DNA from 3 places in the Allobosea sp. 10L417 genome. Region 1 is predicted to be linked to each of the others. Evidence: predicted binding sites of a transcription regulator. Region 1 holds the regulator's gene; each other region holds the start of a gene.
The links. The regulator LexA, encoded in region 1, represses DNA repair genes until DNA is damaged. The targets are predictions, from matches to a motif close to TGTTCNNNNTGTGTTCNG.
Positions count from the first base shown of each region.

Region 1 (10,598 bases):
CCTATCGGCGGCAGGAGGCCTTCGCTCGCCTCAATCCACCGGCGGTCTAAAGTCGAGCGCGGCCCGCGCAAAACTTGACCACCCCGCCTCCGAACGTGCATGACCTCAAGCCGTATTCACAGGTCCGGCCATGCGCGTTCTGTTGATCGACAACTACGACAGCTTCACCTGGAACCTGGTCCACCTCATCGGTGGCCTGGGGGCCGAGGTCGATGTCTGGCGCAACGACGCGCTGTCGGTCGAGGAAGCGCTGGGCGGCGAGCATGATGCGATCGTGCTCTCGCCCGGCCCCTGCACACCCAACGAGGCCGGAATCTGCCTCGACGTGGTCCGGCATGGTGCCGGCCGCAAGCCGATCTTCGGCGTCTGCCTTGGCCTGCAGGCGATGGGGCAGGCCTTCGGCGGCGACGTCGTGCGGGCGCCCGTGCCGATGCACGGCAAGGTCTCGCCGATCCGGCACAAATCACGCGGCCTGTTCCGCGGCATCAACGGGCCGCTGCAGGCGACCCGCTACCACTCCCTCGTGGTCGACCGCGATTCCTGCCCAACCGTCTTCGACATCGAAGCCGAGACCGATGACGGCCTGATCATGGCGCTCTCGCACCGGGAGCTCCCGGTCCACGGCGTCCAGTTCCACCCGGAGAGCATCGCCTCCGAGCATGGCGCGACGATCCTGCGGAATTTCCTCGATCTCGCCCAGCGATGGCGCAGCGAGCACGAAGCCGCCGCCCTGACCCCATCAGCCTGAATTCCGCAGAGATTCCATGGACGACTTCAAACCCTTCATCGCCAAGGTCGCGACCGGAGCGACGCTCTCGCGCGAGGAGGCGCGGGACGCCTTCGACACGATCCTCTCGGGCGAGGTCACCAATGCGCAGTCCGCCGCCTTCCTGATGGCGCTGCGCGTGCGCGGCGAGACGATCGAGGAGATCGCCGGCGCGGTCGGCGCAATGCGCGGCAAGATGCTGCCGGTGAAGGCGCCGGCCGAGGCGATCGACATCGTCGGCACCGGTGGCGATTCCTCCGGCTCCTACAATGTCTCGACGCTGGCCTCGATCATCACCGCCGCCTGCGGCGTGCCCGTCGCCAAGCATGGCAACCGCGCGGCCTCCTCGCGCTCGGGTGCCGCGGACGTGCTGACCGCGCTCGGCGTCAGGGTGGGGCTGGATTCGGCCGGCACGGAGCGCTGCATTGCCGAGGCCGGGGTCGGCTTCATGTTCGCGCCGACGCATCACGCCTCGATGCGCCATGTCGCGCCCGTGCGCACCGAACTCGGCACGCGCACGATCTTCAACCTGCTCGGCCCGCTCTCCAACCCGGCCGGCGTCAAGCGCCAGCTGATCGGCGCCTTCTCCGAGACCTGGCTCGAGCCGATGGTCAAGGTGCTGGCCTCGCTCGGCTCGACCCGCGTCTGGGCCGTGCACGGCTCCGACGGGCTCGACGAGATCACCACCACCGGCCCGACCCGCGTCGTCTCGCTCGATAGCGGCAGGATCGAGAGCTTCACGATCAGCCCCGCCGATGTCGGCCTTGAGCCGGCCAGGCCGGAGGTGCTGCGCGGCGGCACGCCCGAGCAGAACGCGGCTGCGCTGAACGCCGTGCTGGCCGGCGAGAGAACCGGCTTCCGCGACATCGCCGCCTTCAATGCGGCGGCGGCGCTGCTGGTCGCCGGCAAGGCCGCGAACCTGAAGGACGGCTTCGCCCAGGCGACGGCCGCGCTCGACTCCGGCAAGGCCAAGGCGACGCTCGCCGCGCTCGTCAAAGCCTCGAATGCGTGAGGCCGGCATGACCGACATCCTCGCCAAGATCGAAGCCTATAAGCGCCAGGAGATCGCGGCCGCCAAGGCCGCGGTGCCGCAGGCCGAGATCGAACGCCGTGCCCGCGCGGCCGCCAAACCGCGCGGCTTCGCCGATGCGCTCGCCGCCAAGCTCGCGGTCGGCAAGCCGGCCCTGATCGCCGAGATCAAGAAGGCCAGCCCGTCCAAAGGGTTGATCCGCGCCGATTTCGACCCGCCTTCGCTCGCCCGCGCCTATGCCGCCGGCGGCGCTGCCTGTCTTTCGGTACTCACCGACGCGCCCTCCTTCCAGGGCCAGCCGGAATTTCTGACGCAGGCGCGCGAGGCCTCCGGCCTGCCGGCGCTGCGCAAGGATTTCCTCTACGAGCCCTATCAGGTCTACGAAGCCCGCAGCTGGGGCGCCGACTGCATCCTGATCATCATGGCCGGCGTCGACGACGACACCGCCCGGGCGCTGAACGAAGCCGCTCGCGATCTCGGCATGGACGTGCTCGTCGAGGTGCATGACGACGCCGAGCTCGACCGGGCACTCAAGCTCGAAAGTCGGCTGCTCGGCATCAACAACCGCGACCTGCGCAGCTTCCACGTCGATCTCGCCGTGACCGAGCGGCTGGCGCCGCGCGTCCCGGCCGACCGCATCGTCATCGGCGAGAGCGGCATCTTTGCCCATGCCGACATCGCCCGTCTCAACAAGGCCGGCGTCAACAGCTTCCTCGTCGGCGAGAGCCTGATGCGGCAGGCGGACGTCACAGCGGCGACGCGGACCCTGCTGACCGGCCAGGCTCAAGAGAACGCGGCGTGAGCCGGCTCAGCCATCTCGACGCCCAAGGCCAGGCACATATGGTCGATGTCGGCGACAAGGCCGAGACGACCCGCATGGCAGTAGCCGAGGGCAGCGTCGTGATGGCGCCGGAGACGATTGCGATCGTGCGCGACGGCAATGCTAGGAAGGGCGATGTGCTCGGCACGGCGCGCCTCGCCGGCATCATGGCCGCTAAGCGCACGCATGAGTTGATCCCGCTCTGCCACCCGCTGCTGCTCAGCAAGATCGGGGTCGATCTGGAGATCGACGAGGCCCTGCCGGGCGTGCGCGTGCGCGCTGAGGTGAAGATGAAGGGCCAGACCGGCGTCGAGATGGAGGCGCTCACCGCCGTGTCCGTCGCCTGTCTCACCGTCTACGACATGGTCAAGGCAGTCGACAGGGCGATGCGGATCGAGAATATCCGGCTCCTGCACAAATCCGGCGGCCAGTCCGGCGACTACGAGGCGAAAGCCCGCTGATGGCGCTCACCCCGGTCCCCGTCGCGCGCAAGGCGCTGCTCAACAGCATTCCGGGACCGACCGGAGCGGAGACCCTCCCGCTCGCGCAATGCGCATGGCGGGTGCTCGCAGCCGATCTGAAGGCGCTCAGAACCCAGCCGCCCTTCGCCAACTCCGCCATGGATGGCTACGCCGTGCGTGCCGACGAGATGGCCGAAGATGCCACACTCGCCGTGATCGGGGAGTCCGCCGCCGGGCGGGCCTTTGACGGTACGGTCGGGCCGGGCGAAGCCGTACGGATCTTTACCGGCGCGCCGATGCCTGATGGTGCCGACACCATCCTGATCCAGGAGGACGCCGACGGCGTCGGCAGCCCCACGATCCGCGTGCGGGTGCCCCCCGCCAAAGGCAAGTTCCTGCGCCGGGCGGGGCTCGATTTCCGCGAAGGCGACGCCCTGCTGTCGGCCGGACGCGTGCTCGACAGCGCCGCACTCGGGCTCGCCGCCGCGATGGGCCATCCCTCGCTGCCGGTCCGGCGCAAGCCGCGCGTCGCGATCCTGGCGACCGGCGACGAGCTGGTGGCGCCGGGCGAGCCTGTGGGGCGCGACCAGATCGTCGCCTCGAACTCCTTCGCGCTCGCCGCGCTGGTCGAAAAGGCCGGTGGCACCGTGCTCGATCTCGGCATCGCCCGCGACGACCATGCCGATCTCGCCAACAAGATCGGCATGGCGCGGGCTGCCGATGCCGACGTGCTAATCACGCTGGGCGGCGCCTCGGTGGGCGCACACGACCTCGTGCAGGAGGCGCTGACCCGCGCCGGGATGTCTCTTGGCTTCTGGAAGATTGCCATGCGGCCGGGCAAGCCGATGATGACCGGTCGGCTCGGCCGGATGGTCGTGGTCGGGCTTCCCGGAAACCCGGTCTCCTCGATCGTCTGCGGCCATCTCTTCGTGCTGCCGCTGATCGAAGCCCTGCTCGGCATGGCCGGCGCCGATCGCGACCGCAGCGTCCCCGCCCGCCTCGGCAGCGACCTGCCGGGCAATGACGAGCGTGAGGATTATCTGCGCTCGGAGCTGGCGCTGACGCCCGATGGTTGGGTTGCAACGCCTTTCGATCGGCAGGATTCCTCCATGCTCGGCACATTGGCGCGGGCGCAGGCGCTGACGATCCGCCCGGCCCATGCTGCGCCCGCCAAGATAGGCGACCTCTGCCGTATCCTGCCGCTGCGGTAGACGGGCGCTCTCGCGCGACCGGGTTGCGGAACACAAGGCGAACAGTTATGGTGTTCGTGATTTGTTTCGAATCTACGCTTTTCCGGGGCCGGCGGGATCATGCTGACACGCAAGCAACACGAACTCCTGCGCTTCATCCAGGAACGCTTGCGTGAGAGCGGGGTGCCGCCCTCCTTCGACGAGATGAAGGACGCGCTCGATCTGCGCTCGAAATCCGGCATCCACCGGCTGATCATGGCGCTGGAGGAGCGCGGCTTCATCCGCCGCCTGCCCAACCGGGCGCGTGCGCTCGAAGTCATCAAGATGCCCGATGGACTCGGTACGCCGCAGCAGCGGCCGCGTTTCAGCCCTGCGGTCGTCCAGGGCGGGCTCGGCACGCAGCCCAATCTCGGCAAACCCCGCCCCACCGCCGATGAGGACAGCCGCTCTTCGATCGCGATCCCGGTCATGGGCCGCATCGCCGCCGGCACACCGATTTCGGCCATTCAGAACCGCAGCCACACCGTCTCGTTGCCGCCCGACATGCTCGGCTCCGGCGAGCATTACGCGCTCGAAGTACGTGGTGACTCGATGGTCGAAGCGGGCATCCTCGACGGCGACACCGTCATCATCCGCAAGCAGGACTCGGCCAATACCGGCGATATCGTCGTGGCACTGATCGACGACGAGGAGGCCACACTCAAGCGGCTGCGCAAACGCGGCTCCTCGATCGCGCTCGAAGCCGCCAATCCCGCCTATGAGACGCGTGTGCTCGGGCCGGACCGGGTCAAGATTCAGGGCCGCCTCGTCAATCTGATGCGGCGTTACTGAAGCCGTTCGACCTCGGCTTCGCCATCGGCGGAAGCTGGCGGAATGCTGATGCTCGTTGCAGCGGGCGCCGCCAGACGGGGTTCGCGTCGGCGGCTCCACGGCCGATCGGCCGCGCTGGGCTCTGAGATGCGGCTGCTCCATCCCGACGCCGTGCGGTAGAGCGAGGTCGCGCCGTCGCGTGACAGTCCCATTCGCTCGATCAGCCGGGCCTTGCAGGCGCCGCTCCAGGGAATGGCGGTGACGACGAGGTCGGCCCGCAGGCAATCTTCGATGATCGCCAGCCGGTCGCGCGTGTAGGAAATCATGCGCTTGTCGGCCGTTTGCGCAACACAACCCAGTTGATCGCAAGCGATGCCGGCGCGCAGCGTCGGATCGTCCGGCGAGCGGCTGTCGCCGTCGGCACTCAGCCATTGCTGCAGCACGAAGCGGCTGGGCTTGCCGGCGACCGCAAGGCGTCCATCGAGGCCCCGCACAGCAAGCCCCGAGCCGTCGCGTTCGATCAGGATTTCCGGCCGCTCCGGCTTTCCGGCGATGGCGACGCCGAGCACGATGGGGACCGCCGCCAGCCAGCGCCAGGCCGTGGTCCACAGCGTCAGCCAGAGCAACGCCAGCACGAAGCAGGTCAGCACGGCCGGGCTGAAGGCGGCGATCATCACGGTGGAATGGTCGATGCTTGCGACCCAATGCGCCACCTTGAGCACGACATCCGAAGCCAGCCCCATCAGCGCCCAGGCAGGCCAGTCCAGCCCGAAGGGATAGGCGAGCACGCCGAACACCGCCGCAGGCATCACGAACAGCGAGACGAAAGGCAGTGCCATGGCGTTGCCCAGCAGGCCGAAAGGGTTGAAGGTCTGGAAGTGATAGGCCCCGAAGGGCGCTGTTGCGGCCGTCGCCAGCAAGGTGGTGACGACGATGCCGAGCGCCGCTGCCCAGACCGGCCCGAGCGGCCATGGCAGGCTCGGGGGCGGCTCCGTGCGTTTTCGGCTCTCCCAGCGTTCGGCAAAGGCGATCAGGGCCGCAACCGCGCCGAATGACATCTGGAAGCTCGGTCCGAGCAGCGCCTCCGGCTCGCGTAGCAGCACGATCATGGCTGCAAGAGCGAGATTGCGCATGCTCAGTGCAGCACGATCGACAAGGATCGCGCCGAGCATCACCAGCGTCATGATCAGCGAGCGTTCGGTCGCGACGTCACTGCCTGAAAAGATACAGTAGGCGGTCGCGCCGAGCATCGCCGCGACGGCCGCGATCTTCTTGATCGGCCAGAGCAGCGCGGCAGTCGGGGAGAGCGCCAGTAGGGCGCGCACCAGCCAGAAAATCGTCCCGGCCGCGAGAACCATGTGCAGGCCTGAGATCGAGACGATGTGGTAGATTCCGGCGGCACGCAGGTCATTGTTCGTCGCCTCGGTGATCAGGCCGCGCTTCCCCGTGACAAGGGCGGCAGCGACCGCCCCGCCCTGCCCGCCGCCTACTTCGGCGATGCGCCGGGTCAAGGCGTTGCGGGCCCGGTCGATCGTGACATCGACGGCAAGGCGCGTCGGCATTGGGTGCGGCGCGGGCGCCGACGCGATCTTGCCTGCGATACTGCCGACTGCGCCGATGCCGCGGAAGAAGGCATCGCGCGCGAAATCGTAGCCGCCCGCCCGAGCTGGCCCCGGTGGAGGCAGGAGCCGCGCCGTCGCCGCGATATGATCCCCCGGAGCGACCGAGCCGGCGCGGATATTGACGCGCACGCGCCTTGGACGCTCCGCGGCCGGCATTCCGGCGAATTCCGTTAACAGCAGGACAATGCGGGCGCCGTTGTCGCGTGCCTCCACGCTCTCGACGAAACCCGTCACCTTGCCGATTCGCGGCCGCTCCAGCATCGGCGCGGCGATATCGGCCGTCCGCCAGACGCCGGCGGCAAAACCCGCGAAGGCGGCGGCCGCCGCCAGACAGGCCATCGAGGCGAACCGACGGGTTCGCAGCGCGAACGCGAAGATCGCGCTGAGCGCGAAGCCGGTCAGAGGCGCCCACAAAGCCGGCTCACGATCTGCCGCGAAATAAAGCAGGATGCCGACGCCCGTCGCCACAGGCAGCCATAGGAACGGGCGGCGACGCTCCGCCTCCAATTCGAGCGCCTGACCGAGCCGGGCCTGCCAGTGGTTGAACCAGGCTTTGAAGCGAACGGAGATCAGCCAGGGCGCGAGCAGGCGCAAAGGCAACGCCTCGGCTCGCGCGCCGCGCGGCATGTCCTGCCCCGGCGGCCCCGGCTGCATTCTCCGCCCCTCCCCCGCCGGCGCAGCAATTTGACCGCTTAACCTTTCCGGCCAAGCCATGTTACAGGGCGCGCGCCGGTTGTCATGTCATGACCTGCGCCATTTCCCTGTCTTGCCCCGGACGGCTCGTGCCGCCCGGCCGGAGTTGCCTTCCATGAGCAATGCCGTCGTCACGCGCTTTGCGCCCTCGCCCACCGGTTTCCTGCATATCGGCGGAGCCCGCACGGCGCTGTTCAACTGGCTCTATGCCCGCCGGCAAGGCGGCAAGATGCTGCTGCGCATCGAGGACACCGACCGCGAACGCTCGACCGACGCAGCCATCGCCGCGATTCTCGACGGGCTGGAATGGCTCGGCCTCGATTGGGACGGCCAGACCGTCTATCAGTTCCAGCGTGCGGCGCGCCACCGGGAGGTCGCCGAGCAGATGCTCGCCGCCGGCAGGGCCTATTACTGCTATGCCAGCCCGGCCGAGCTCGAGGAGATGCGCGAGAAGGCGCGCGCCGAGGGCAAGCCGCTGCGCTATGACGGGCGCTGGCGTGATCGCGATCCGTCGACCGCGCCGGAAGGCGTGAAGCCGGTGATCCGCCTCAAGGCGCCGCAGACCGGCGAGACCGTAGTCAATGACGAGGTCCAGGGCCGCGTCGTCTGGCAGAACGAGAATCTCGATGACCTCGTGCTGCTGCGCTCGGACGGCACGCCGACCTATATGCTCGCCGTCGTGGTCGACGACCATGACATGGGCGTGACCCATGTCATCCGCGGCGACGACCATCTCACCAATGCCGCCCGCCAGACGCAGATCTACGATGCGCTCGGCTGGGACGTGCCGAGCATGTCGCATATCCCGCTGATCCACGGTCCCGACGGCGCCAAGCTCTCGAAGCGCCACGGCGCGCTCGGCATCGATGCCTATCGCTCGATGGGCTATCTGCCGGCGGCACTGCGCAACTATCTCGTGCGGTTGGGCTGGAGCCATGGCGACCAGGAAGTCTTCTCCACGCAGGAGATGATCGACGCCTTCAATCTCTCCTCGATCGGCCGTTCGCCAGCCCGCTTCGACTATGCCAAGCTCGAGAACCTCAACGGGCTCTATATGCGCCAGTCGAGCGACCAGGAACTGCTCGACGCGCTCAAGGTCATCCTGCCGGAGATCGGCCCTGCCCGCGGGCTCGGCCCAACGCTGTCGCCCGAGCTCGAAGCGCGTTTCCTCGCAGCGATGCCCGGCCTCAAGGAGCGCGCCAAGACGCTGGTCGAGCTGCTCGACAGCGCCTTCTATCTCTATGCCCCACGCCCGCTGCAGCTTGACGACAAGGCCAAGAGCCTGCTCGACGAAGCCGCGCGCCAGCGCCTGCCGCAGATCGCGGAGAAGCTCGCCGCGGTCAGCGACTGGTCGCCGGCTCCGCTCGAAGCGGCCGTGCGGGCCTATGTCGAGGAGACCGGCATCAAGCTCGGCCAGGCGGCGCAGCCGCTGCGCGCCGCGCTGACCGGCCGCGCCATGTCGCCCGGCCTGTTCGACGTGATGGCCGTGCTCGGCCGTGACGAGACGCTGGCGCGGCTCGCCGACCAGGCCTGAGCTGTCGTCAATGGGGCGTCGCCGCTGCCGAGCGGTGCCCCACTTTCAGCTTTCATGCTCGCGCATGCCGCCTCGCGATGGCGGCGCTGTCGCTGCTCGCGCAGATATGATCCGGACGCGGTTCCAATCGCCTTTAGGCTTGGTTGAATGCACTGGGCAAATGGTCTAGTGACGCGCAAGTGCGTTGCGCGGCCACCCCGCGGCGGGGCACGAATATTGCTTGTAAATCAGTCACATGGGTCTCCTTCCACCTCCCCTCCCGACATCAGCCCGTCACATCGCGGGCCGCGGATGGGAAAAGGCTGGCGCGGAAGTGCCGGCGGACAGGCGAAACAGGGGCTGAACAGCAGCGAGCCTTGAAAGGATCGGTATCGATGAGCGGAAACACGAGCCAGCTCCAGGTCGGCGACAAGACCGTCGACATGGCGATCAAGCAAGGGTCGGTCGGCCCTGCCGTCATCGACATCGGCAAGCTCTATGCCCAGACGGGCATGTTCACCTACGACCCCGGCTTCACCTCGACCGCGAGCTGCGAGTCGCAGATCACCTATATCGACGGCGACCAGGGCGTCCTGCTCTATCGCGGCTACCCGATCGAGCAACTCGCCGAGCATGGCGACTTCCTCGAGACCTGCTATCTCCTGCTCTACGGGGAACTGCCGACCGCCGCGCAGAAAGCGGATTTCGACTATCGCGTCACGCGCCACACCATGGTGCATGAGCAGATGGCCCGCTTCTTCCAGGGCTTCCGCCGCGACGCGCACCCGATGGCCGTCATGGTCGGCTCGATCGGCGCGATGTCCGCCTTCTATCACGACTCCACCGACATCTCGGACCCGCATCAGCGCATGATCGCCTCGATGCGCATGATCGCGAAGGTGCCGACGCTGGCGGCGATGGCGTTCAAATACACCGTCGGCCAGCCCTTCGTTTATCCGCTGAACTCGCTGGACTACACCTCGAACTTCCTGCGCATGTGCTTCGCGGTCCCGGCCGAGGAGTACAAGGTCAACCCGGTGCTGTCGCGCGCGCTCGACCGCATCTTCATCCTGCACGCCGACCACGAGCAGAACGCCTCGACCTCGACCGTGCGCCTGGCCGGCTCGTCGGGCGCCAACCCCTTCGCCTGCATCGCGGCCGGCACGGCCTGCCTGTGGGGGCCCGCCCATGGCGGCGCCAACGAGGCGGCGCTCAAGATGCTTGAGGAGATCGGGACCGTCGACAACATCCCGAAATACATCGCCAAGGCCAAGGACAAGAACGATCCGTTCCGCCTGATGGGCTTCGGTCACCGGGTCTACAAGAACTACGACCCGCGCGCCAAGATCATGCAGAAGACCACGCATGAAGTGCTGAACGAACTCGGCATCAAGGACGACCCGCTGCTGGACGTCGCTGTCGAGCTGGAGCGCATCGCGCTGCACGACGAGTACTTCATCGAGAAGAAGCTCTACCCGAATATCGACTTCTATTCGGGCATCACGCTGAAGGCGATGGGCTTCCCGACGTCGATGTTCACCGTGCTCTTCGCCGTCGCCCGCACGGTCGGCTGGATCGCGCAGTGGAAGGAGATGATCGAGGATCCCTCCCAGAAGATCGGCCGCCCGCGCCAGCTCTACACCGGCTCGCCGCAGCGCGACTATACGCCGATCGGCCGCCGCTGATCCCAGCG
Region 1 is NZ_JBFTJP010000007.1:45,012-55,609, forward strand. It holds gene AC1DE3_RS17575 (aldo/keto reductase) at 1-50, shown strand, start outside; gene AC1DE3_RS17580 (anthranilate synthase component II) at 131-748, shown strand; gene trpD (anthranilate phosphoribosyltransferase) at 765-1,778, shown strand; gene trpC (indole-3-glycerol phosphate synthase TrpC) at 1,786-2,598, shown strand; gene moaC (cyclic pyranopterin monophosphate synthase MoaC) at 2,595-3,077, shown strand; gene AC1DE3_RS17600 (molybdopterin molybdotransferase MoeA) at 3,077-4,288, shown strand; gene lexA (transcriptional repressor LexA) at 4,388-5,098, shown strand; gene AC1DE3_RS17610 (ComEC/Rec2 family competence protein) at 5,092-7,353, opposite strand; gene gltX (glutamate--tRNA ligase) at 7,508-8,926, shown strand; gene gltA (citrate synthase) at 9,301-10,590, shown strand.

Region 2 (10,598 bases), on a different contig from region 1:
GATTCGGGGCGATGCAGGCGATGAGGCATGGTTCTTCCGGGAGTTTGGCGGACAGATCGGATGAGGAAGCCAGAGTGCATGCCCCGGCCCGATGCGCAATGCATCTGGCGATGGGCGCGAGGCCGGAGATTGCATGGCTGGCATAGGACCGAAAAGCGGGCCCCACTTTTCGGAGAATCCTGTGCTCGGACAAAGGCCGAGATCGCCACCTTGCGTCCGAAAGGACGCACGGCGATCTCGGCGCGTCCATCTCGACGCGAGCCGCCGCGATCCCTATGTTAGGGCAGCAATCTTGCTTCACCGGGCCTTGAACCCGGTCGAGGAGGGACGAGGAATGTTTTCGATACCGGGCCTCAAGGTCATCTCGCTGACCGACGCCGCGGCTGCCCGCATCCGTGAGATCATGGCGCAGTCCGCCGATGGCGATGCGCCGGCGCTCGGCTTGCGCGTCGGCGTCAAGAAGGGTGGCTGCGCCGGGATGGAGTACACCTTCGAGATCGCGCGGGCGGTCAACAAGGGCGATGACGTCGTGGCTGAGAAGGGCGCGACCGTGGTTGTCGACGCCAAGGCGGTGCTGTTCCTGCTGGGCACCGAGCTCGACTTCAAGACCGACCGCTTCTCCTCAACCTTCGTCTTCAAGAATCCCAATCAGGTTTCGGCCTGTGGCTGCGGCGAGTCGGTCGAGATCAAGCCGCGCAGCGAGAGCGCACTCACGGCTCCCTGAGCGGTGGAAGAGGCCGCGGTCAGGCGGTTCTTTGCGCGCAAACGCAGCATCCTCGGCGGCGTCGGCATCTATGCCGATGACGGGCCGATCGTCGCCTTGCTGCTCGACGGAACGGTCCATCTGAAGACGGCCGCATCGAGATCCCGCTTTTCGAGGGCGCTGGAAGCGAGCCCTTCAGCGATGAGGCCAAGGGCATGCCGCGCCGGACGAGCTATTGGTCGCCGCCGGACGACGCGCGCGAGAGCGGCGAAGCCCTCCCGCGCTGGACCGGGTTCGCTCTGGAGGCGGCCCGTGAGGCCGCCGCCTGAAAGCTCAGGCCACCCGGCTCGTCGTCTCCAGCACGTCCTCGGTGACGGTACGGTTGCGGCCGTCGCGCTTGGCCTGCATCAGCGCCTGATCAGCCCGGTCGACCAGCGAACCTGCGGTGTCGCCGCGTCGATAGGTCGATACGCCGAGCGAGATGGTGATGCGGCCGAGATTTTCGTTGGTCGAGCGCTTGATCAGCTCGCGGGTCAGCAAGGCCTGCCGCACCGTTTCGGCGCCAAATTTGCCGGCGATCAGGTCTGCCTCCGGCAGGATGATCGCGAATTCCTCGCCGCCGAACCGGCTGATGACCGCCTTTTCCTTGAACTTGTCTTTCATGGTGCGGGCGACCAGCCGCAGGACCTGATCGCCGGTGAGATGGCCATGGGCATCGTTGAAGCGCTTGAAGAAGTCGATATCGGCCATCACCAGAGCGAAAGGCTCGCGCCGCAGCGTCGCCTGATCGATCGACTTCTGCAGCATCTCCTCGAAATGGCGGCGATTGGCGAGCCCGGTCAGCGGGTCGGTCAAGGCTTCCGCACGGGTCGATTCCAGCGCCTCGCGGAGGTTGCGGATCTCGTTGGAGCTGTTGCGCAACTCGGCTTCGAGCTGGGCCTTGCGCGTCACCTCTTCGCGGGTCGAGAGCACGAGCGCCTCGACCCATTCGCGCAGCTTCTGCCGGTCGGTCATCGGCGGCACGTCTTCCGACATCGCCGTCAGGCGGCCGTGAAAAAGTTCGCTCGACCCCAGGGCCTTGTCAACCAGCTCCATCATGGCGTCGATCTCGCCGAGGACCTGGAGGCTGGTGCGCTCTGCCTGACGGGAAAAGCGTTCCGTGCTGATGAAGCGCTCGTACAGGCTGTCGATGTCGGCAGCGGTGACATTGCCCTCATTGCCGGCGATGATGGCGTTCATCGCCATGCTGACGGCGGGCATCTCGCCGCTCAGATGCGCGTACCAGACCTCGAAAGCGCGAGGATAGCTGGGCGAGCCGTGGTGCCGCATTGCGGCGACGACGCGCTCGGCGAGATCGTTGGTGCGGGCGGAAACCGAAGCTTCGTCGTCCATGCCTTCGCCATTCCGGTATGAAGCCGGGTCGTGGCTTTCGGCCACGTCAGCTTCGATTGATCCAATCGAAGCGGGACATCCTGTCCGTCTATACGGCGGCATGCGCCCGTCCGCCGCTGCGGTGTTCCCGCAGCAGCGACGACCAACTTAGTCAGACGACGTTAAAATCGGGTTGATGACGCAAGGTTATCCGACGCGGGCCGGGCGGAGCAGAAAGGCCGGCACATGATCGCCCAACCCCTTGACCTGAGGCCCTTCATCGTCGTCGCGCGAGCGGGAATTCCGGCCGCGGCGCGCGCTGTCCTGCTCGCGATGAGCGACCGGCGCAGCCGCAACCTCGGCATCCGGCCTGACGGGCTGGCGGCGGCCGGCATTGCGCGGGCTGTCCTCGGCCTTCTCGGCCGCTTGAGGGCGGGGGGCCGGTTCGGTGGCAGCGCGTGGCCCGCGTTCCGGCCGCCCGCGTCCGCGCGCTGGGCGCTTGTCGTCGCGGCGACCGCGCCGTTCCTCGCGCGGCTCGCCGGGAGGCAGGTCGGCGACGCTGCCGCCTTCGAAGGCGATCGTCTGGCCGGTCAGCTTCTCGATCGCCGCGACGAGCTTGTCGTCATGGCGCGTGACGATGGTGAAGGAGGCGCCTTCGCGCCCGGCGCGGCCGGTACGGCCGATGCGATGGACATAGTCCTCGGCATGGGTCGGCACGTCGAAATTGAAGACGTGGCTAACGGCCGGGATGTCGAGGCCGCGCGCGGCGACGTCGCTGGCGACGAGGATCGGATTCTCGCCGGTGCGGAAGGATTCCAGTGCCGCCATGCGGGCGTACTGGTCCATATCGCCATGCAGGGCGACCGCCGGGAAGCCGTGGCGCAACAGCGATTTGTGCAGCGTGGCGACGTCGCGCTTGCGGTTGCAGAAGACGATCGCATTCTGCAGGTCGGTCGCGCCCTTGATGAGACGGCGCAGCGTCTCGCGCTTCTCGAAGTCCTGCGAATTGGAGGCGATCAGGCGCTGGGTGATCGTCGTTGCCGCCGTTGCCGGGCGCGAAACCTCGACACGGACCGGATTATGCAGGAACTGCTCGGAGATGCGGGTGATCTCGGGCGGCATCGTCGCGGTGAAGAACAAGGTCTGCCGCGTGAAGGGAACAAGTTTGCAGATCCGCTCGATGTCCGGGATAAAGCCCATGTCGAGCATGCGGTCGGCTTCGTCGATGACGAGAAGCTCGACGCCGGTCAGCAGGAGCTTGCCGCGCTCGACATGGTCGAGCAGGCGGCCGGGCGTCGCGATCAGTACATCGACGCCGCGGGTGATCTTGGCATCCTGATCGCCGAAGGAGACGCCGCCGATCAGCAGCGCCACCGAAAGCTTCTGGTTGACGCCGTAGCGGACGAAGTTCTCCTCGACCTGCGCGGCGAGTTCGCGCGTCGGTTCGAGGATCAGCGTGCGCGGCATCCGGGCGCGGGCGCGCCCGTTCTCCAGGATGGTGAGCATCGGCAGCGTGAAGGCTGCGGTCTTGCCCGTACCCGTTTGGGCGATGCCCAGAACGTCCTTGCGGGCAAGAACATGCGGAATGGCCTGGGCCTGGATGGGGGTCGGCGTGCTATAGCCTGCGGCCGTGACAGCCGTCAGGACCTTTTCGCTCAAGCCGAGTTCGGCAAATGACATCGCGTATGGCGCTTCTTCAGGGTCGGTGAAACGCGGTGGGACGACCTGCTCGACCACCGCGTTGGCGCGACAACACTTCCTGCGCGCCTTCGGACCCGTGTGGAATGCAAAGAAAACGCGGCAAAGTCAATCATCTAACCTTGAAGGGACTGCTTTGGCCTCATGAAGGAACCGCTTGTCCTCGTTCCCGGGCTGAGCGCCAACGCCGCGCTCTATGCTCAGCAATGGCCCGCGCTTGCCGATGGTCGCCCGATCCTGGTCGCCGAGCACAGTCTGGACGACGCGCTTTCAGGCATCGCGCAGCGCCTACTGGCGGCAGCGCCGCCCCGCTTCGCGCTCTGCGGGCTGTCGATGGGCGGCTATGTCGCTTTCGAGGTCTTGCGACAGGCCCCGGAGCGCGTGTCGCGCCTTGCCTTGCTCGGCACCACCGCCAAGCCGGCAACGCCTGAAACCAACGTTCCGCGCGAACAGATGATCTCATTGGCGGAGAAGGGCGCCTTCGACAACGTTACGACCCTGCTCTGGCAGAAGCTCGTGGCGCCGGCGCGGCTCGCCGACGAGCCGCTGCGGCTCCTCGTGCGGCAGATGGCGGAGGATGTCGGGGCGGGCGGTTTCATTCGCCAGCAGCGGGCGATCATGCTGCGGCCGGACTCGCGGCCGACGCTGGCCGGCTCGACCTGCCCGGTGCTGGTTCTCGTTGGCGAGGAGGATGAGATCACGCCGCTCTCCGAGGCCCGTGAAATGGCCGCATTGGTCGGCGGGCGCGGGCGACTGGCCGTGATCCCGGGCAGTGGCCACCTCTCGACGCTGGAGGCGCCCGATAGGGTCACCGCGGAGCTGCTGCGCTGGCTCGATTGAGCTCAGCGGGGCAGGGCGCAGGGATCGAGCCGGGTGTCGCCGGCCGCCTTCGTGATCGAGCCCGTGGTCAGCGGATCGACCGGCTGGCGCTTGGAGGCGGCGAGACTGACGGCCGCCATGCGCTCCCTGTCCAGCGGCTCGATGCGGCTCGACATGAAGTTGGCGGCGATCACCGACAGGAAGGCGATGGCCGCGCCGGCCTTGGCGACATCGGCGACCACCGTGCCGCGGTCGTTCTTCCAGAACAGTTCGATCAGGCGCATGGCGCACTCTCCGCGTCTCGTGACCTCACGAGAACCGCAGACGACCTTACGGAAGAGCCGTAAAAGCTTGGTTAGCCGGTTCTTGCCGGGAACCGCTCGATTTGCGTGCTTCTCACCGGCTTGATCGCATCGCCCGCCAGGAGCGATCGCTGCTCGCGGAAGAGCTTGCGCAGCGCGCCGAGGACGGCGACGACGCCGGGCCGGCTGCGCGAGATCTCATGCGAGACCAGATAGATGTCGTCGCCGGTCCGCTCCGGCGGCGGCTCCAGCCGGCGCAGTGTCGAATCCGCATCGCCCATGAAGCAGGGCGCCATCGACAGGGCGCCGGCGGAACGGATGCTTTCGTAGCGCGCCGCCGAGTCGCCGACGCGCGCTGCGATCGGCCGGCCCGCGGCATAGGTCATGATGTAGTCGTCTATCCGGGACGAAGTCTCGCGGTTGACCGAGATGATCGGGGCCGTGGCGGGATCGATGTCCTGCCGGATATAGAGTGCCTGCATCAATCGGCCGAGCTTCTGGGCGTAGTGGCCCGGCTCGGTCGGCGGCTTGCTCATGCGCAGCGCGATATCGGCCTCGCCGCGGGCAAGGTCGAGCCTGCCGCGCGTGCTGATGATGACGATCTCGACGCCGCCGGCCGCGGCCGAGATCGCGGTCGCATGCATGGTCAGGAGGAGGCTGATCGACGTCGTCGCGGTCACGCGCACCGGAGCATTGGCGAGCGGTTTCGCAGCCTCTGCGCGGATCGCGAAGCGGCGGGCGGCAGCCTCGATCTCGCCGGCCTCAGCAGCAAGCCCCTGTCCGATCGCCGTCGGGGCGAGGTGATTGGCCTCGCGCGTGAAAAGCTGAAGGCCGAGGTCGCGTTCGAGCGCCTTGAGCCGGCGCGCGACGGTGGCTTCGCTCAGCCCGAGCTGCGCCGCCGCCACGGCCATCGACCCGCCGACGGCGATGGCGTGAAAGATCCGGATATCGTCCCAGGAGGCGCTCCCGGCGGCTGCCGCCAGATCGCCGTCGCGTCGAGATGGAGGTGGAGAAGGCTCGGCCATAGGGTCAGCGGCCAGTCGCCCGGCGCGGTCCGGTGCTTGCGGTCATGGCATTCGGTAGGGTGAGGCGGGTTCGGCATGCGCGAACCCTGCCTGCAACGGCCGCGTGGGGCAGCCCGGCGGCCGTGAAGCCCAGCCCCCCAGAGTTGCTGGGCTCGCTCCTCACAGGTCGATCAGCTCCCCGGCGAAGGCAGCGCGTTCCTGGATGAAGGTGAAGCGAGCTTCCGGCTTGTTGCCCATCAGCCGCTCGACTGTATCGGATGTTTCTTCCTTCGCCTCGTGGTCCACCATGACCTTGAGCAGGATGCGCTTGCTCGGATCCATGGTGGTTTCCTTGAGCTGGGCCGGCATCATCTCGCCGAGGCCCTTGAATCGCGAGATCTCCGGCTTCTTGCCCTTGAACGCCGTCTCAAGCAGCTCGTCCTTATGAGCATCGTTGCGGGCATAGATGCTCTTGCCGCCATGCTGGAGCCGGTAGAGCGGCGGGACGGCGAGGTAGAGATGGCCCTTCTCGATCAGGCGCGGCATCTGGCGCCAGAAGAAGGTGACGAGCAGCGAGGCGATATGGGCGCCGTCGACATCCGCATCCGTCATCACGATGACCTTCTCGTAGCGAAGATCGTCCTCGCGGAATTGCGCGCCGATACCGCATCCCAGCGCCAGGATCAGGTCGGCGAGTTGCTGGTTTGCGTGAAGCTTCTCGCGCGTCGCATTGGCAACGTTGAGGATTTTGCCGCGCAGCGGCAGGATCGCCTGGTTGGAACGGTTGCGCGCCTGCTTGGCGGAGCCGCCGGCCGAGTCGCCCTCGACGATGAAGAGTTCGGAACCAGCCGCGCCGGCATTGGAGCAGTCGGCGAGCTTGCCGGGCAGGCGCAGCTTGCGCGTAGCGGTCTTGCGCGAGACCTCTTTTTCGAGGCGCCGGCGCAGCCGCTCCTCGGCGCGGTCCACCGACCAGTCCAGCAGGCGCAGCGCCTGCTGCGGCGCGGCCGCAAGCCAGTGGTCGAAAGCGTCGCGAACGGCGCCCTCTACGATGCGGGAGGCTTCGAGTGTCGCCAGCTTGTCCTTGGTCTGGCCCTGGAATTCCGGCTCGCGGATGAAGACCGAAAGCATGGCCGCGCAGGTTGCCATCACGTCGTCGGAGGTGACCTGCGCCATGCGCTTGGACTGGCCGATGCGCTCGGCATGGTCCCGCAGTCCGCGCAGCAGGGCGATGCGCAGGCCCTGCTCATGAGTGCCGCCTTCGGGCGTCGGGATCGTGTTGCAATAGGAGGAGGAGAAGCCGTCCTCGCCGGTCGCGAGCCAGGCCACCGCCCATTCAAGCGAGCCGTGGCCGCCTTCCTTGGTGATCTTGCCGGAGAAAATCGGCTCGGCGACGAGGTCCTTGCCCTCGATCTCGCGGCCGAGATAGTCGCGCAGGCCCCCGGGGAAACGGAACACGGCCTCCGCCGCGACATCGCCTTCCGGCTTCAGCAGCGACGGCGCGCAGGTCCAGCGGATCTCGACGCCACCGAAGAGATAGGCTTTGGAACGCGCCATGCGGAACAGGCGAGCCGGCGAGAAATGCGCGCCCTCGCCGAAGATCTGAGGATCGGGATGGAAGCGCACCTTGGTGCCGCGCCGGTTGGCGACGGCGCCGACCGTCTCCAGCGGCCCCTGCGGCAGGCCACGCGAGAAGATCTGGCGGTAGAGCGTCTTGCCGCGCGCGACCTCGACCTCGAGCCGGTCGGACAGGGCATTGACGACGGAGACGCCGACGCCGTGCAGGCCGCCCGACGTCTCATAGGCCTTGGAATCGAATTTTCCGCCGGCATGCAGTATCGTCATGATGACTTCGAGCGCGGACTTGCCCGGGAATTTCGGATGGGGATCGACCGGAATGCCGCGGCCATTGTCCGTCACCGCGATGGAGCCGTCCTCGAACAGCTCGACATCGATGAAGGTGGCGTGTCCCGCCACCGCCTCGTCCATGGCGTTGTCGATCACCTCGGCGAAGAGGTGGTGCAGGGCGCGCTCATCGGTGCCGCCGATATACATGCCGGGCCGGCGCCGGACGGGCTCCAGCCCCTCGAGCACTTCGATTGCGGAAGCGTCATAGCCGGTCTCGGAAAGAGTGCCGTTGCGCGCGCCGTTTCCTGCGGGCGCGGGCGCCTTCGGAGCCGCGGCCGGCGAGCGCGCTTCCGGCTTGGGATCAGCCGCGCGAGGCCGCTCCGGCTCCCCGCCGAAAAGATCGCCGTTCTCGTCCATCACTGCCTAACGTTTCCTGATTCGTTCCGTCCAATTCTAGTGCATGAAGGACGGATTTTGCGATGTGCTTGTTTCATCCGGAGTCCGATCCGGCTCGGTAGCGGCGTCGGGCGTCGCGCCTCGTCGCTCCGCTTATAGACAGGTCCCCGAGACATCGGAACTCTCTCGTTGGAACGGTGCACCGGTCGTCATCGGCATGTGACGTTGCCCTGGCACAAGGGGCATCGGAACCGGCGCGTTCAGTCTGCGTTAACCATCGCCGTCGAGGATCGGAAACAGATCGGGCCTATGCGGACAGCCGCAATGAGCTATGATCGGGGCAGGGGGAAGAAATGGCCGTGGTGTCGCGTCGCTCAGTGCCGGTTACGGGAATCGCAGGGCTGCAGCGTGCCGCGCGGCTTGCGGGTGAGAGCTTCGGGCATGAGGACGTCATCGGCGCGCCGCTGACCCAGGCCGAAAGCCATGCGGGCCGCTGGTTGTGGTGGCTCGCGGCGATTGCTGCATCGGCCGGCCTGACGGCCCTTCATTTCTACTGATCCTTCAGGCAGACAGCGCGGAAGTATCAACCTTTTTGCCCTAAGGCCTTTGGCCGGAGGGTAGAATTTCCATGGCTTCCGGTATCGGTTTCGGCGGGACTCAAGATGGCTCCGCCGCGCGCATCGCAGGCGGAGTGGCCGCCTGATGGCCAAGATCACCGCATTGGGCGCGTATTTCTATCAATCGCTCCTGGCTTTCGGCCTCCTCATCGTCGTCTCCAATCTGCTGCCGGCGTCGGACTACGCTGCCTACTCGCTCTTCGCCTCCATCGTGCAGTTTGCCGATATCGCGTTTTTCCACTGGATCCGCGCCGCCTCCAGCCGCTTCTATCCGGGCCCGGACAAGACCAGCGAACAGGCCGAGCGCGGAGTCATCATGGTCGAGCTCGCTGGAAGCGCGGGCCTCTGCCTGCTCGCAGCCTTCCTTGCCCCGCTCCTCGGCGCTCCGGTCTGGCTGGGATTGCTTGGCGCGATGGCGGCGATCCTGCAGGGTGCAGGCGAACTGCACCTGACCATGCTGCGTTTCCGGCAGGAGTTCAGGCTGTTCTCCTGGCTCCAGGGTGCACGCGCGACGATCCTGGCCGCGGCAACGATCGCCGGCGCTTCGATCAGCCCCGATTTCGCCCATGTGCTGGCCGGGGTGCTGGCCGGCAACATCATCTACTGCGTCATCGCCTGGGCCCGGTCGCGCCGGGTGATGCCTCTTGCCATGCATTGGCAGGCCGATATCGCAACGAGGCATCTGGTCTATGGCGGGATCACGGCCGGCGCCGGCGTCGCGACCCTGCTCATGCCGCTCGCTCTCAAGACCGTCTTGCTCGGCTCGCTCGGCCAGGCCGCTGCGGGGCCGATGCTGGCGCTCGATCTGTTGCAGCGGCCCTTCATCATGATCACCTCGTCGCTTCAGGCGATCCGCTTTCCCGAACTGGTCGCCCAGTTCGATCGCAAGGGCGATCCCAAGGCGATTCAGGCCGAACTGGGCCGCTACTACGCGCTGCTGGTGGGCCTCTCGCTGATCGGAGCCGCTGGAATCATCGCCGTGCTCGGCCTCGCCACCCAGCTCGTCATTCCCGTGGGGCTGCGCGAGGCCTTCCTGCGGACCGCGCCTTTCGTCATGCTGATGGCGATGCTGCGGGCACTCGCCCAGACCGTGCTGCCGGCGCCCGTGCATCTGCAACGCCGCTTGACCGCCATCCTGGGGCTCGCAGCTCTCGACTGCGTTTTGACCTGTGCGGGCGCGCTCGTCGCGATGTGGTTCCTTGCCGGCACCGACACGGCGATCGTTGCCGGCGCTGCCGCCGGCGCCGCCGCGGCGCTGGCGCTCGGATGGTTCATGCTGCGCCGGGAGTCCTTCGCCATGCCTTGGCCGCCGATCGCCCTGTCGGGCACCGCGCTCGCACTGTCCTGGCTCTGCACGATCTGGTTCGCGGGCAACCTCATGCTCGCGACCTGTGCCGCGCTCGCCATCGCGCTCGTCATGAGCGCCTACCCCTTGCTCATCCTTGTCCGCTGGATCGCTCGTTGAGACCGCCTGGCCGGACAAGCCTGCTCGCGCCACGTCGAGGCTCCCGCCATCCCTGCCGCTGGAATGATCTCTGGAGTTCTTCATGCGCGTGGTCATCGTCAGCGATTTCGGCTCGATCAACGGCGGCGCCGCCAAGGTGGCGATCGAGAGCGCCCGCGGCTTGGCCGAGGCCGGCGTCGAAGTCGTCTTCGCCTACGCGATCGGTCCGGTTTCAGACCGTCTCGATCATCGGCTGATCGATGTCGCGCATTTCGCCGGTGAGGAGGTCTGGCAGGTCGGCAGCAAGGTCGCAGCCGCGCGCCAGGGCATCTGGAACGCCCGGGCGCATGCCTTCCTGAGCGAACTGCTTGCGAAGCAGCCCCGCCGCGAGACCCTCGT
Region 2 is NZ_JBFTJP010000009.1:79,996-90,593, reverse strand. It holds gene AC1DE3_RS20745 (malate/lactate/ureidoglycolate dehydrogenase) at 1-29, opposite strand, end outside; gene AC1DE3_RS20740 (HesB/IscA family protein) at 335-724, shown strand; gene AC1DE3_RS20735 (GGDEF domain-containing protein) at 1,037-2,095, opposite strand; gene AC1DE3_RS20730 (DEAD/DEAH box helicase) at 2,282-3,754, opposite strand; gene AC1DE3_RS20725 (alpha/beta fold hydrolase) at 3,917-4,612, shown strand; gene AC1DE3_RS20720 (hypothetical protein) at 4,615-4,875, opposite strand; gene AC1DE3_RS20715 (LysR family transcriptional regulator) at 4,947-5,918, opposite strand; gene parE (DNA topoisomerase IV subunit B) at 6,078-8,159, opposite strand; gene AC1DE3_RS20705 (hypothetical protein) at 8,492-8,695, shown strand; gene AC1DE3_RS20700 (hypothetical protein) at 8,841-10,220, shown strand; gene AC1DE3_RS20695 (glycosyltransferase family 4 protein) at 10,303-10,598, shown strand, end outside.
Region 2: the regulator LexA is predicted to act here: its motif matches at 8,171-8,188, upstream of parE (DNA topoisomerase IV subunit B).

Region 3 (10,598 bases), on a different contig from region 1:
CCAAATGCGGTGATGGAGGAACCGGAAATCTCGCCAAAGTCCCACTTCGAAATCTCGGTTTCCGGCAGCAGCTCCGCATCACGAGGCCCCGAATGGCCGGAATCATGCGCGGTCGATCAATTTGAAGCGATTGCCCCGCGGCCAAGGCATGAGAAATAGCCGTTTCCGGCGATTTGCGATATAATATCACTTGATTTTGCAGCGGCCTGCGCGGTGAACCAATGCGTGGAGGCTGACCATGGCTGTCATCGATCTTGGCGCCGGCATACTGTCCGAGCAAGAGCATGATAGGCAACTGCGGCGTGCCATCGTCGCAAGCACAATCGGCACCGCAATCGAATGGTATGATTTCTTCCTGTACAGCACGGTGACCGGTCTTGTCTTCGCGCGGCTGTTCTTCCCGCGATCGGAGCCGCTCGTCGGCACGCTCGAGGCCTTCGCCATCTATGCGGTCGGTTTTGTCGCCCGGCCGATCGGCGCGGCGATCTTCGGCCATTATGGCGACCGCATCGGCCGCAAATCGACGCTGATCGCCACGCTCATGCTGATGGGAATCGCGACATTTCTCGTCGGGCTCGTCCCGACCTATGAGAGCATAGGCATCTGGGGCGCAATCATCCTGACGGTGCTGCGCTTCATTCAGGGCGTCGGGGTGGGCGGTGAATGGGGCGGCTCCGTGCTGCTCTCGATGGAATGGGCGCGGACAGCCGATCATCGCGGCTTCATCGCATCCTGGCCGCAGTTCGGGGTGCCTTGCGGCCTGTTCCTCGCCAATCTGGCTGTCCTCGCCTTCAGCTGGCTCTCCGGCGACCAGTTCCTGACCTGGGGCTGGCGCATTCCGTTTCTGCTGAGCCTCGTGCTCGTCGCCATCGGCCTCTGGATCCGGCTCGGCATCATGGAGACGCCGATATTCCGCAGGCTCGTCGCCGAGAACAAGGTCGAGCGCGCGCCGATGCTGGAGGTGGTTCAGCGCCACCCCAAGGAGATTCTGCTCTGTGCGTTGCTACGCATGGCTGAGCAGGCGCCCTTCTACATCTTCACCGCCTTCATCTTCGCCTACGGCGTCGGGACGCTGAAGGTCTCGCGCGATTTTCTGCTCGTCGCCGTGCTGGCGGCCTCGGTCCTGTCCTTCGTCTCGATCCCGCTCTTCGGCCACATCTCCGATCTGATCGGACGCAGGCGCATGTATATGATCGGCGCTGCGGCGACCGGCGCCTTCGGTTTCATCTATTTCGGGATGCTCAACACCGGCTCGGCGCTGTTGATCTTCCTGGCCATCGTGATCTCGCTGGTGCCGCATGACATGATGTATGGACCGCAGGCGGCACTGATCGCGGAATCCTTCACCGGCCGCCTGCGCTATAGCGGCGCCTCGCTCGGCTATCAGCTCGCCTCTGTGATCGCCGGCGGCCCGGCTCCGCTCATCGCCGCCTGGCTGTTTGCCAAGTATGGAACGGCCTATGCGATCGCCTTCTACATTCTCGCCTGCGCAATCCTGAGCCTGATCGCGACAGCCTTGATGAAGGATTATACCGGCAGGGATATCGAGGGCGAATACGAGTAGAGGCAACGTCTCCGCGCGCCCAGAGAACCATTCCGTTTGGGTGCAACAGTGCGCGCAGTTCCGCGCCGGGACGGTTGCACGCCGAGGTTGCAGGCCCCCTCCCCTGCGACATCACGACCGGCGACTGCGACATCCGCGCCTCTCGCCCAGCCTCGGATTTGACTAATCTGGCCGAGAGCGACGATGCTGCCTTCGGCAGGATCGTTTCAAGCCGCCCCGAGGCGGTAGCTGGCCGGAGTCTTGCGATGGAAATCGACGCTTTTCAGCTTTCACGCATCCAGTTCGCTTTCACCGTTTCATTTCACATCGTCTTTCCAGCCTTCACCATCGGGCTATCCGCCTATATCGCGACACTGCTCGGCCTCTGGTTGAAGACGGGCGACCAGAAGTTTCATCTGCTCGCACGCTTCTGGACCAAGATCTTCGCCGTATCCTTCGCGATGGGCGTCGTCTCCGGCATCGTGCTGTCCTATCAGTTCGGTACCAACTGGAGCCGGTTCTCGACGGCCGTCGGCAACGTGGTCGGCCCGCTGATCGGCTACGAGGTGCTATCGGCCTTCTTCCTCGAGGCCTCCTTCCTCGGCGTGATGCTGTTCGGATGGAAGCGCGTGCCGCCCTGGCTGCACTTCACCTCGGCGGTGATCGTCGCGGGTGGCACGGCGCTCTCGGGCTTCTGGATCCTCTCGGCCAATAGCTGGATGCAGTATCCGGCTGGACACGAGGTGCGCGACGGCATCGCCTATCCCGTCGACTGGGTGAAGATCGTCTTCAATCCGACATTCCCGCTGCGCTTCGCCCATATGATGACCGCGGCCTATCTGACGACCGCCTTCGTCGTGCTGGCGACCGGCGCGCGCCATCTGCTCGCCGGGCACCGCACAGAATCGGCCAAGACGATGGTGCGGATGGCGATCCTGATGATCGCGCTGACGGCGCCGCTGCAGGCGGTGATCGGCGATTTCCACGGCCGCGACACCGCGACCTACCAGCCGGCCAAGCTGGCCGCGATCGAGGCGCATTGGGATTCGTCCAAGCCCGGCGCCCTCGTGCTCTTCGCCTGGCCCGACGAGAAGGCCGAGCTCAATCGCTTCGAGGTCTCGATTCCCGGCGTCGCCAGCCTGGTCACCCATGGCAGCATGAATGCGCTCTTCCCGAGCCTGAAGGATTTTGCCGTGCAGGACCGGCCGCCGGTTCTCATCCCGTTCTTCGCCTTCCGGGCGATGGTCGGGATCGGCGTGCTGATGATCCTGTTCGGCTGGATCGGCGCCTGGCTCTGGCGCAAGGGCACAGTGTTCGAATCGCGGCGCTGGCTCTGGATCGCCCAATACACCTGGCCCGTCGGCTTCCTTGCCATCCTCTCGGGCTGGTTCGTCACGGAAGTGGGCCGCCAGCCCTGGCTCGCGACGGGCATCATCCGCTCGGCCGATGCCGTCTCGCCGGTGACGACCACCCAGGTCGCGATCTCGCTCTTCCTGTTTGTCTGCGTCTACTCGGTGGTGTTCACGGCGGGCATCCTCCTGATCAACCGCCTGATCGACAAGGGACCGGACGAGATCGCAGGCCCGGACGCGCCCGAGCAACCCTCGAAGCGCACGCTCAAGGCCGTGCAGGGCGAAGCCGCCACCATCTTCGGCGACGGCCAGCCCGGCGACGACAAGATCCAGCCGGCGATCTGAGGAGCCACGACGATGGAATGGTATCTTCCGGTCATCTGGGCCGTGCTGATCGGCACCGCCGTGATGCTCTACGTCGTGCTCGACGGTTTCGACCTCGGCATCGCCATCCTGTTCCCGACGACGAAGGACGAGGGCGAGCGCGACCAGATGATGAACTCGGTCGCCCCGTTCTGGGACGGCAACGAGACGTGGCTGGTGCTGGGCGGCGGCGGCCTCTGGGTCGCCTTCCCGCAGGCCTACGCCATCATCATGCCGGCCTTCTACATCCCGATCACGCTGATGCTGCTGGCACTGATCTTCCGCGGCGTCGCCTTCGAGTTCCGCTGGGTGGCCAAGCCGCATCACCGACGCTGGGACTTCGCCTTCTGGCTGGGTTCGGCCGTCGCTGCCTTCTCGCAGGGGCTCGTGCTCGGCGGGCTGATCCAGGGCGTCACCGTCAAGAACGGCCAGTTCGCCGGCGGGCCGCTCGACTGGCTGACGCCGTTCACGGTGATGTGCGGAGCCGGTGTCATCGTGGGCTACGCCCTGCTCGGCGCGACCTGGCTGCTCTACAAGACCGACGGCCCCGTCGCCGAACGGGCCCGGCGGCAGGCGAAGATCCTGTTGCTGGGCCTCCTGGCCTTCGCGGCGCTGGTCTCGCTGTGGACGCCCTATGCCCACCCGCGAATCGCCGAGCGCTGGTTCACCCCGGCCAATCTCGTCTGGCTCTGGCCGTTCCCGCTGCTGACGGCGCTGTGCGGCTACCTCGCCTGGCGGCGGCTGCATGGCGCGCATGAGTTCACGCCCTTCGCGTTGACCGTCGCGATCTTTCTGCTCTGCTTCGTCGGGTTGTCGATCTCGAACTTCCCCTATCTGGTGCCGCCCGACATCACGATCTGGGACGCGGCGGCCGCACCCTCCTCCCATATCTTCGTGCTGATCGGCGTCGCTTTCCTCCTGCCGATGATCCTGTTCTATACGGCCTTCGTGTACTGGACCTTCCGCGGCAAGGTCAGGGTCGACAGCGGCTATCACTGAGTGAGAGGATAACGATCAGGCTTCGTTCAGGCGGGGCCTGCAAAGACGACTTGAGTTCCCCGCATCTCCCGGCGAGATTGCGGGGCGTTTCGTCGAGGAACCGTCCATGCAGTGGGAAGACTATCGCCAGTCCGAGAATCTCGAGGACCGGCGCGGCGGCGGCGGTGGCGGCGGTTTCGCCGGCATGCCTGGCGGGCGCGGCGGCATCGGCATCGGCACCATGGTTGTGCTCGGCCTTCTCGGCTGGGCGCTCGGCATCGATCCCCGCCTGCTGATCGGCGGCGCCGAAATGATCGGCGGCATTGGCGGGCGCGAGCAGACGCAGGAAACCCGCCGCTCTTCCGGCCCGCCGCAGGACCAGATGGGCCGCTTCGTCTCGGCCGTGCTGGCGCAGAACGAGGACGTCTGGTCGAAAATCCTGCCGCAGCAGGCCAATATCCGCTACCAGCCGCCCCGGCTCGTGCTGTTCTCCGGCGTCGACCGTTCGGGCTGCGGCACGGCGCAATCGGCGATGGGGCCGTTCTACTGCCCCGTGGACAAGAAGGTCTATCTCGACACCTCCTTCTTTCAGGAGATGCAGCGCAAGCTCGGCGGCGGCGGCGACTTCGCCTATGCCTATGTGATCGGGCACGAGGTCGGCCACCACGTCCAGAACCTGCTGGGCATCCTGCCCAAGGCCAACCAGATCCGCGAGCGTTCCTCCGAGCGCGATTCGAACGCGATCTCGGTCAGGATCGAATTGCAGGCCGACTGCTTCGCCGGCGTCTGGGCGCATAATATCCAGGCGATGGGCCGGATCGACCAAGGCGATATCGAGGAAGCTATCCGCACCGCCTCTGCGATCGGCGACGACAAGCTCCAGCGGGCGGCGCAGGGCGTAGTCGTGCCGGATTCCTTCACGCACGGCTCGTCGGCGCAGCGGACGAAGTGGTTCAACACCGGCTTCCAGTCGGGCTCGCTGCAGAGCTGCGACACCTTCCGGAACCCCGTATAGGCATTCGCACACGGATCCTTCGAACAGCCGAGCCGGTGAGCCGACGCCGGCGATCAGGCGCCGGGCGCGATCAGGATATCGGCCCGGACCGTGCCCAAGATCGTCTCGGCCGTGCTGCCGATCACCGCTTCGGCAAAGCCACCCTGCCCGTAGCGGCCGACGACGACCAATTCTGCTCCGGCCGCGGCGCGGCAATGCTCGATGGCCGCGGCGGCATTGCCCTCGACGCTCTGGGTGCTGAGCCGCGTGATGAGGCTCTCGGGAAGCTTTGCCGCGTCGAGGAAGGCCTTCATCCCGGCCTCGGCCTCCGCGCGGAGGAAATCGCCCTTGCCTTGAAAATCGGTCCTGGGGCCGGGGCCGGGATGGGCATGAACCAGCAGGAGGCGCGCCTGCGGAAACAGTTCCGCAGCCGCCAGCAGAGCCCGGCGCGAGCCCTCCGAGAAATCCGTGCCGACGACAATCGTGCCGTAAGGGCGATCGGCGCGCCGGCGGACGATCAGGACCGGAACAGCCGCCCTGCGAACGATATAGTCAACGGCCGTCCCGACAACGTAGTCGCGGACGTCGTTGTAGCGCGCGACGCCGGTCACGATCAGTCCGCTGCCCCGCTCGGCGGCGACCTTGGCCAGCACGTCCGGCAACGAACCGTTACGGACCAGCAGTTCCGCCTCGCCGGCCGCCGAGGGCAGCTCCTCGCGCCAGGCCTCGGCCGCAAGACCGGCGCTCCCCTGCTCCGTCGCATTCGTGACATGCAGGATCGCGAGCTTTGCCTGCCATCCGCGCGCCAGCAGCACTGCGCGTTCCGCAGCCCTGTCGGTGCGCGAGGACAGATCGCTCGCCAGAAGAATCTCGCCCGGTATCGTCATATCAGCCTCCCGACGCCTCCAGCTTAGGAGGCACGCGGCCCGATGTCATGCCGCCTCGGACACCGCCCTACCCTGCGCGCTCGCGCCACACCGGCAGGCGCTGCGGCGCCTGGTCGAGGCGCCCTTCCAGGACCATCGCCTTCGGCAACACGAGCCCGGACCGGAGCCTGCGCCCGGCGAAGGACAGCGCGACGCGCTCGCGCAGCGCAGCGCCGACTGCGTGAAGCGGTATCAGGGCCGGCAGATCCGGCGTGAGCAACAGATAGCGCTCCACCACCAGCGCCCAGTGCGCCTGCGGCACGTCGCCGGCCTCGAACAGCACGAGCCGATCGCCGCGCGCCGCGGCCGCCCCACCCTGCCAGGCCGCGGCCGGGCCGGTGCGCAGATAGCATGCGCCGGTCGTGTCCGCGGCACGCTCGAAATCGGGAGCGCCGACCGTATCCACGATCACCGCATGACCGAGCAGCCCTTCCGCCACCGCCGGGATCAGCACGGCCAGCGTGGCGGCGAGAGCTCGTGGGGAACCATCGGCGCGGATCACGGCTGTGAGCATACGCAAGGTTCTATGCCGCAGCGCAGCACGCCGCAATCCGGCTCTTGCATTTTGTTCTTGTTATGTTCACTCTATCCGAGATCACAAAATGCCGATTCCCGGCAGTGAACCGGTTCGAAAGCCATGCCACAGGCCAGACCCACCGAAAGGCCCTATCCATCGGCCCAGCCGCTGCGGCGGCACGACAGGGAGCCGACCATCTCGGCGCCAGTCGTCGCGCCGGCCGACCCGCTCGCCTATGCCGGCCACCGCATCGACCCGGAACGACGGCGCGGGCGGGGCGCCACCGTCAATCCGGGAGGGCGCTACGAAGCGGAGCAGCGCGTCACCGAGGATGATGGCTGGGGCTCGCTGGAAGAGTTGCCGCCGTTCAAGACCGAGATCGCCTATGAGAAGGCGCGCAACATCATCACGCGCAACGACTCGCCGGACATCTCCTTCGACCGTTCGATCAATCCCTATCGCGGCTGTGAGCATGGCTGCGTCTACTGCTTCGCGCGGCCGACCCACGCCTATCTCGGCCTCTCGCCCGGCCTCGACTTCGAGAGCAAGCTGACGGCGAAACCCGACGCCGCGGCACTGCTGGAGAAGGAACTCTCCTCTCCTTCCTATCAGCCGCGCACCATCGCGATCGGCACCAATACCGACGCCTATCAACCGATCGAGAAGAAGCTGAGGATCATGCGCCAGATCCTGGAAGTGCTCTCGAAGTTCAACCACCCGGTCGGCATCGTCACCAAATCGGCCCTGGTCCAGCGCGACATCGATATCCTCGCCCCGATGGCCGAGAAGGGCCTGGTCAAGGTCGCGCTCTCGGTCACGACGCTCGATCCCAAGACGGCGCGGGGCATGGAACCGCGCGCCGCCTCGCCGCCGAAGCGGCTCGAGACGATCCGCAAGCTGTCGGAAGCCGGCATCCCGGTGACGGTGCTGGTTGCGCCCATCGTACCGGCGATCAACGAGCATGAGATCGAGCGAATTCTGGACGCCGCCAAGGCGGCGGGCGCGCAGGAGGCCGGCTATGTGCTGCTGCGGTTGCCGCTCGAGGTGCGCGACATCGTGCAGGAGTGGTTGCTGACGCATCATCCCGACAAGCTTCGGCATGTGATGTCGCTGATCCGCTCGACCCGCGGCGGCAAGGATTATGATTCGCAATGGGGACAGCGCATGGTCGGCTCAGGTCCCTATGCCTGGATGATCGGTCGGCGTTTCGAGCTTGCGGCCGAGCGTATCGGCTTCAACACGGCGCGCCGGAGGCTGCGCACCGACCTGTTCGTAAGGCCCGAGAAGGAAAAGGCGCAGCTGAGCCTGTTTTGAATGGACACGCGCGGAGGTCGTACCGGGCGCAACGAAGCGTAGAACCGCGATCCATTCCGGAGCGCCTCTGATTGCCGGAGCGCCTCTGATTGAAGGCTTGGGCATGGATCCCGGATCGGCGCCGCCCATGGCAGATTGTCCGGGATGATGGTGGAGGAGGACGACAGCGGTCTAGCTCGCGGCGGCACTCTGTTGCATAAGCCCGCCATGCCCGCTGATTTCAGCCGCGAGACACACGCCATCGCTAACGCCCTCTGGCCGCTGGCCGGCATTGACGAGGTTGGGCGCGGGCCGCTCGCCGGCCCGGTCGTGGCGGCGGCCGTCATCCTCGATCCGGCCCGCGTGCCGCATGGGCTCGACGATTCGAAGAAGCTGCCGGCACCGATCCGCGAGGAGCTCTTCGGCGAGATCATGGAGCGGGCGCTTGCAGTGGCTGTCGCCAGCGCCACAGCGGTCGAGATCGACGCGCTCAACATCCGACAGGCGACGCTGCTGGCGATGCGCCGGGCGATCGCCGCGCTGCCGCTGGCGCCGCTGCATGTGCTGGTCGACGGCAACGATCCGCCGCAGATGAGCTGTAGCTGCGAGGCGATCATTCAGGGGGACGGTGCCGTGGCCTCCATTGCGGCCGCATCGATCGTCGCCAAGGTGACGCGCGACCGAATGATGGCGCGGCTGTGCCGGCGCTATCCGGCCTATGGTTTCTCCGGCCATGTCGGCTATGCGACGCCGCAGCATCGCAAGGCCATCGCCGAGCACGGCCCCTGCCCCGAGCACCGCTATTCCTTCGCCCCGGTGAAGGGCGTCTGGTTCCGGTAAGGATTGCCTGGCGTCATTCTCGGGTGAAGCGAAGCCCGGACCCGAGAATCTCAGACAGAAGGAGGCCCCAGGGCCGTCCTCGGCAGGAGATACCGGGTCAAACCCGAGCATGACGGGAACCCTGCCAGATTGCCCTAGCGGCAATCCGCGGGTTAACGCCCGTTTACGAATTTCCCTTGTTTGCCAACGAGCTAGGCAAAATCTGCAGCCCCAAAACGGGACGCATTTTTTTCAAAGCGGAAACCCGGCCTTTACCCTGTCCGGCCAATATCGCGCTCGTTGAAGTTGCGTAACGGTCTTGGCGTCATGGGTATCTCGCGTACCGGGACCGCCAGCGCTCCCGTCCGGATTCAGGTTTCGCGTACCGGACGGCCAGCGCTGGGGGCTCGGATGAAGGCCAGGAGCCTTCCCGAACAAATCGGCGTTCCGCAGGAACTGCCGCTCGATCAGATCCTCGTCGGCGACTGCGTCGCGGCGATGAACGCCTTGCCGCCGGCAAGCGTCGACCTGATCTTCGCCGATCCGCCCTATAACCTCCAGCTCGGCGGCGATCTGCGCCGGCCCGACGACAGCCTCGTCGATGCCGTCGACGACGACTGGGACAAGTTCGCCTCATTCGCCGATTACGACGCCTTCACGCGCGCCTGGCTTGCCGCCGCGCGCCGCGTGCTGAAGCCGGACGGGGCGCTGTGGGTCATCGGCAGCTACCACAATATCTTCCGCGTCGGTGCGACGCTGCAGGATCTCGGCTTCTGGATGCTGAACGACATCGTCTGGCGAAAAGCCAATCCGATGCCGAACTTCCGCGGCCGGCGCTTCACCAACGCCCATGAGACGCTGATCTGGGCGGCGCGCGGCGAAGCTTCGAAATACACCTTCCACTACGAAGCGCTGAAGGGCGGCAATGACGACCTGCAGATGCGCTCCGACTGGTATCTGCCGCTTTGCACAGGCGATGAGCGCCTGAAGGACGCTGGCGGCGCCAAGGTGCACCCGACGCAGAAGCCGGAAGCCCTGCTTGCCCGCGTCCTGCTCTCGGCCTCCAATCCTGGCGACGTGATCCTTGATCCGTTCTTCGGCACCGGCACGACCGGCGCCGTCGCCAAGGCGCTCGGCCGCCATTTTATCGGCCTCGAGCGCGATGCGACCTATGCCAAGGCTGCGCGCGAGCGCATCGCCGCGGTGACGCCGCTGGCGCCGGAAGCCTTCTCCACCGCGCCCTCCAAGCGCAGCGAGCCGCGCGTGCCGTTCCTCAGCCTGGTCGAAGCCGGGCTGGTGAAGGCCGGCGAGACCGTCCATGACGAGAAGCGGCGCCACAAGGCCGTTATCCGCGCCGACGGCACGCTGATCCTCGGCCCTGCCGTGGGCTCGATCCACAAGGTCGGCGCGCTGGCACAGGGCCTACCGGCCTGCAATGGCTGGACCTTCTGGCATGTCGAGCGCGAAGGCGGGCTGACCGTGCTCGACGCGCTGCGCGGCGAGATCAGGGCGCAGATGGCGGCGGGCTGACCGCCCGCCGGCCAAAACTCCTGCCATCATTCGTTCAGAGGATGCGCGCGCCGGCTGCGCGCCCACTCTGGCTCGTGAGATCGTAGCGGGGCTGTCATGGCCACCATCCTGAAGAACGGCTCCCGCGGCGCTGAGGTCAAAAAGCTTCAGGACGATGACGATGACCTATCGCGTCTTCGAGCGGTAGAGCCCCGCGCGCTCGACGACCTTCAGCATGACGCTCGGCAGCGGCTCGCCGGCAAGATTCGCCAGCTTTGTGAAGCGCATGCCAGCGGGAGCTAGA
Region 3 is NZ_JBFTJP010000010.1:68,224-78,821, forward strand. It holds gene AC1DE3_RS21820 (MFS transporter) at 239-1,564, shown strand; gene AC1DE3_RS21825 (cytochrome ubiquinol oxidase subunit I) at 1,810-3,240, shown strand; gene cydB (cytochrome d ubiquinol oxidase subunit II) at 3,253-4,257, shown strand; gene ypfJ (KPN_02809 family neutral zinc metallopeptidase) at 4,364-5,251, shown strand; gene AC1DE3_RS21840 (universal stress protein) at 5,305-6,117, opposite strand; gene AC1DE3_RS21845 (hypothetical protein) at 6,185-6,676, opposite strand; gene AC1DE3_RS21850 (PA0069 family radical SAM protein) at 6,794-7,987, shown strand; gene AC1DE3_RS21855 (ribonuclease HII) at 8,195-8,806, shown strand; gene AC1DE3_RS21860 (site-specific DNA-methyltransferase) at 9,113-10,315, shown strand; partial or broken gene mutY (A/G-specific adenine glycosylase) at 10,508-10,598, opposite strand, start outside.
Region 3: the regulator LexA is predicted to act here: its motif matches at 6,723-6,740, upstream of AC1DE3_RS21850 (PA0069 family radical SAM protein).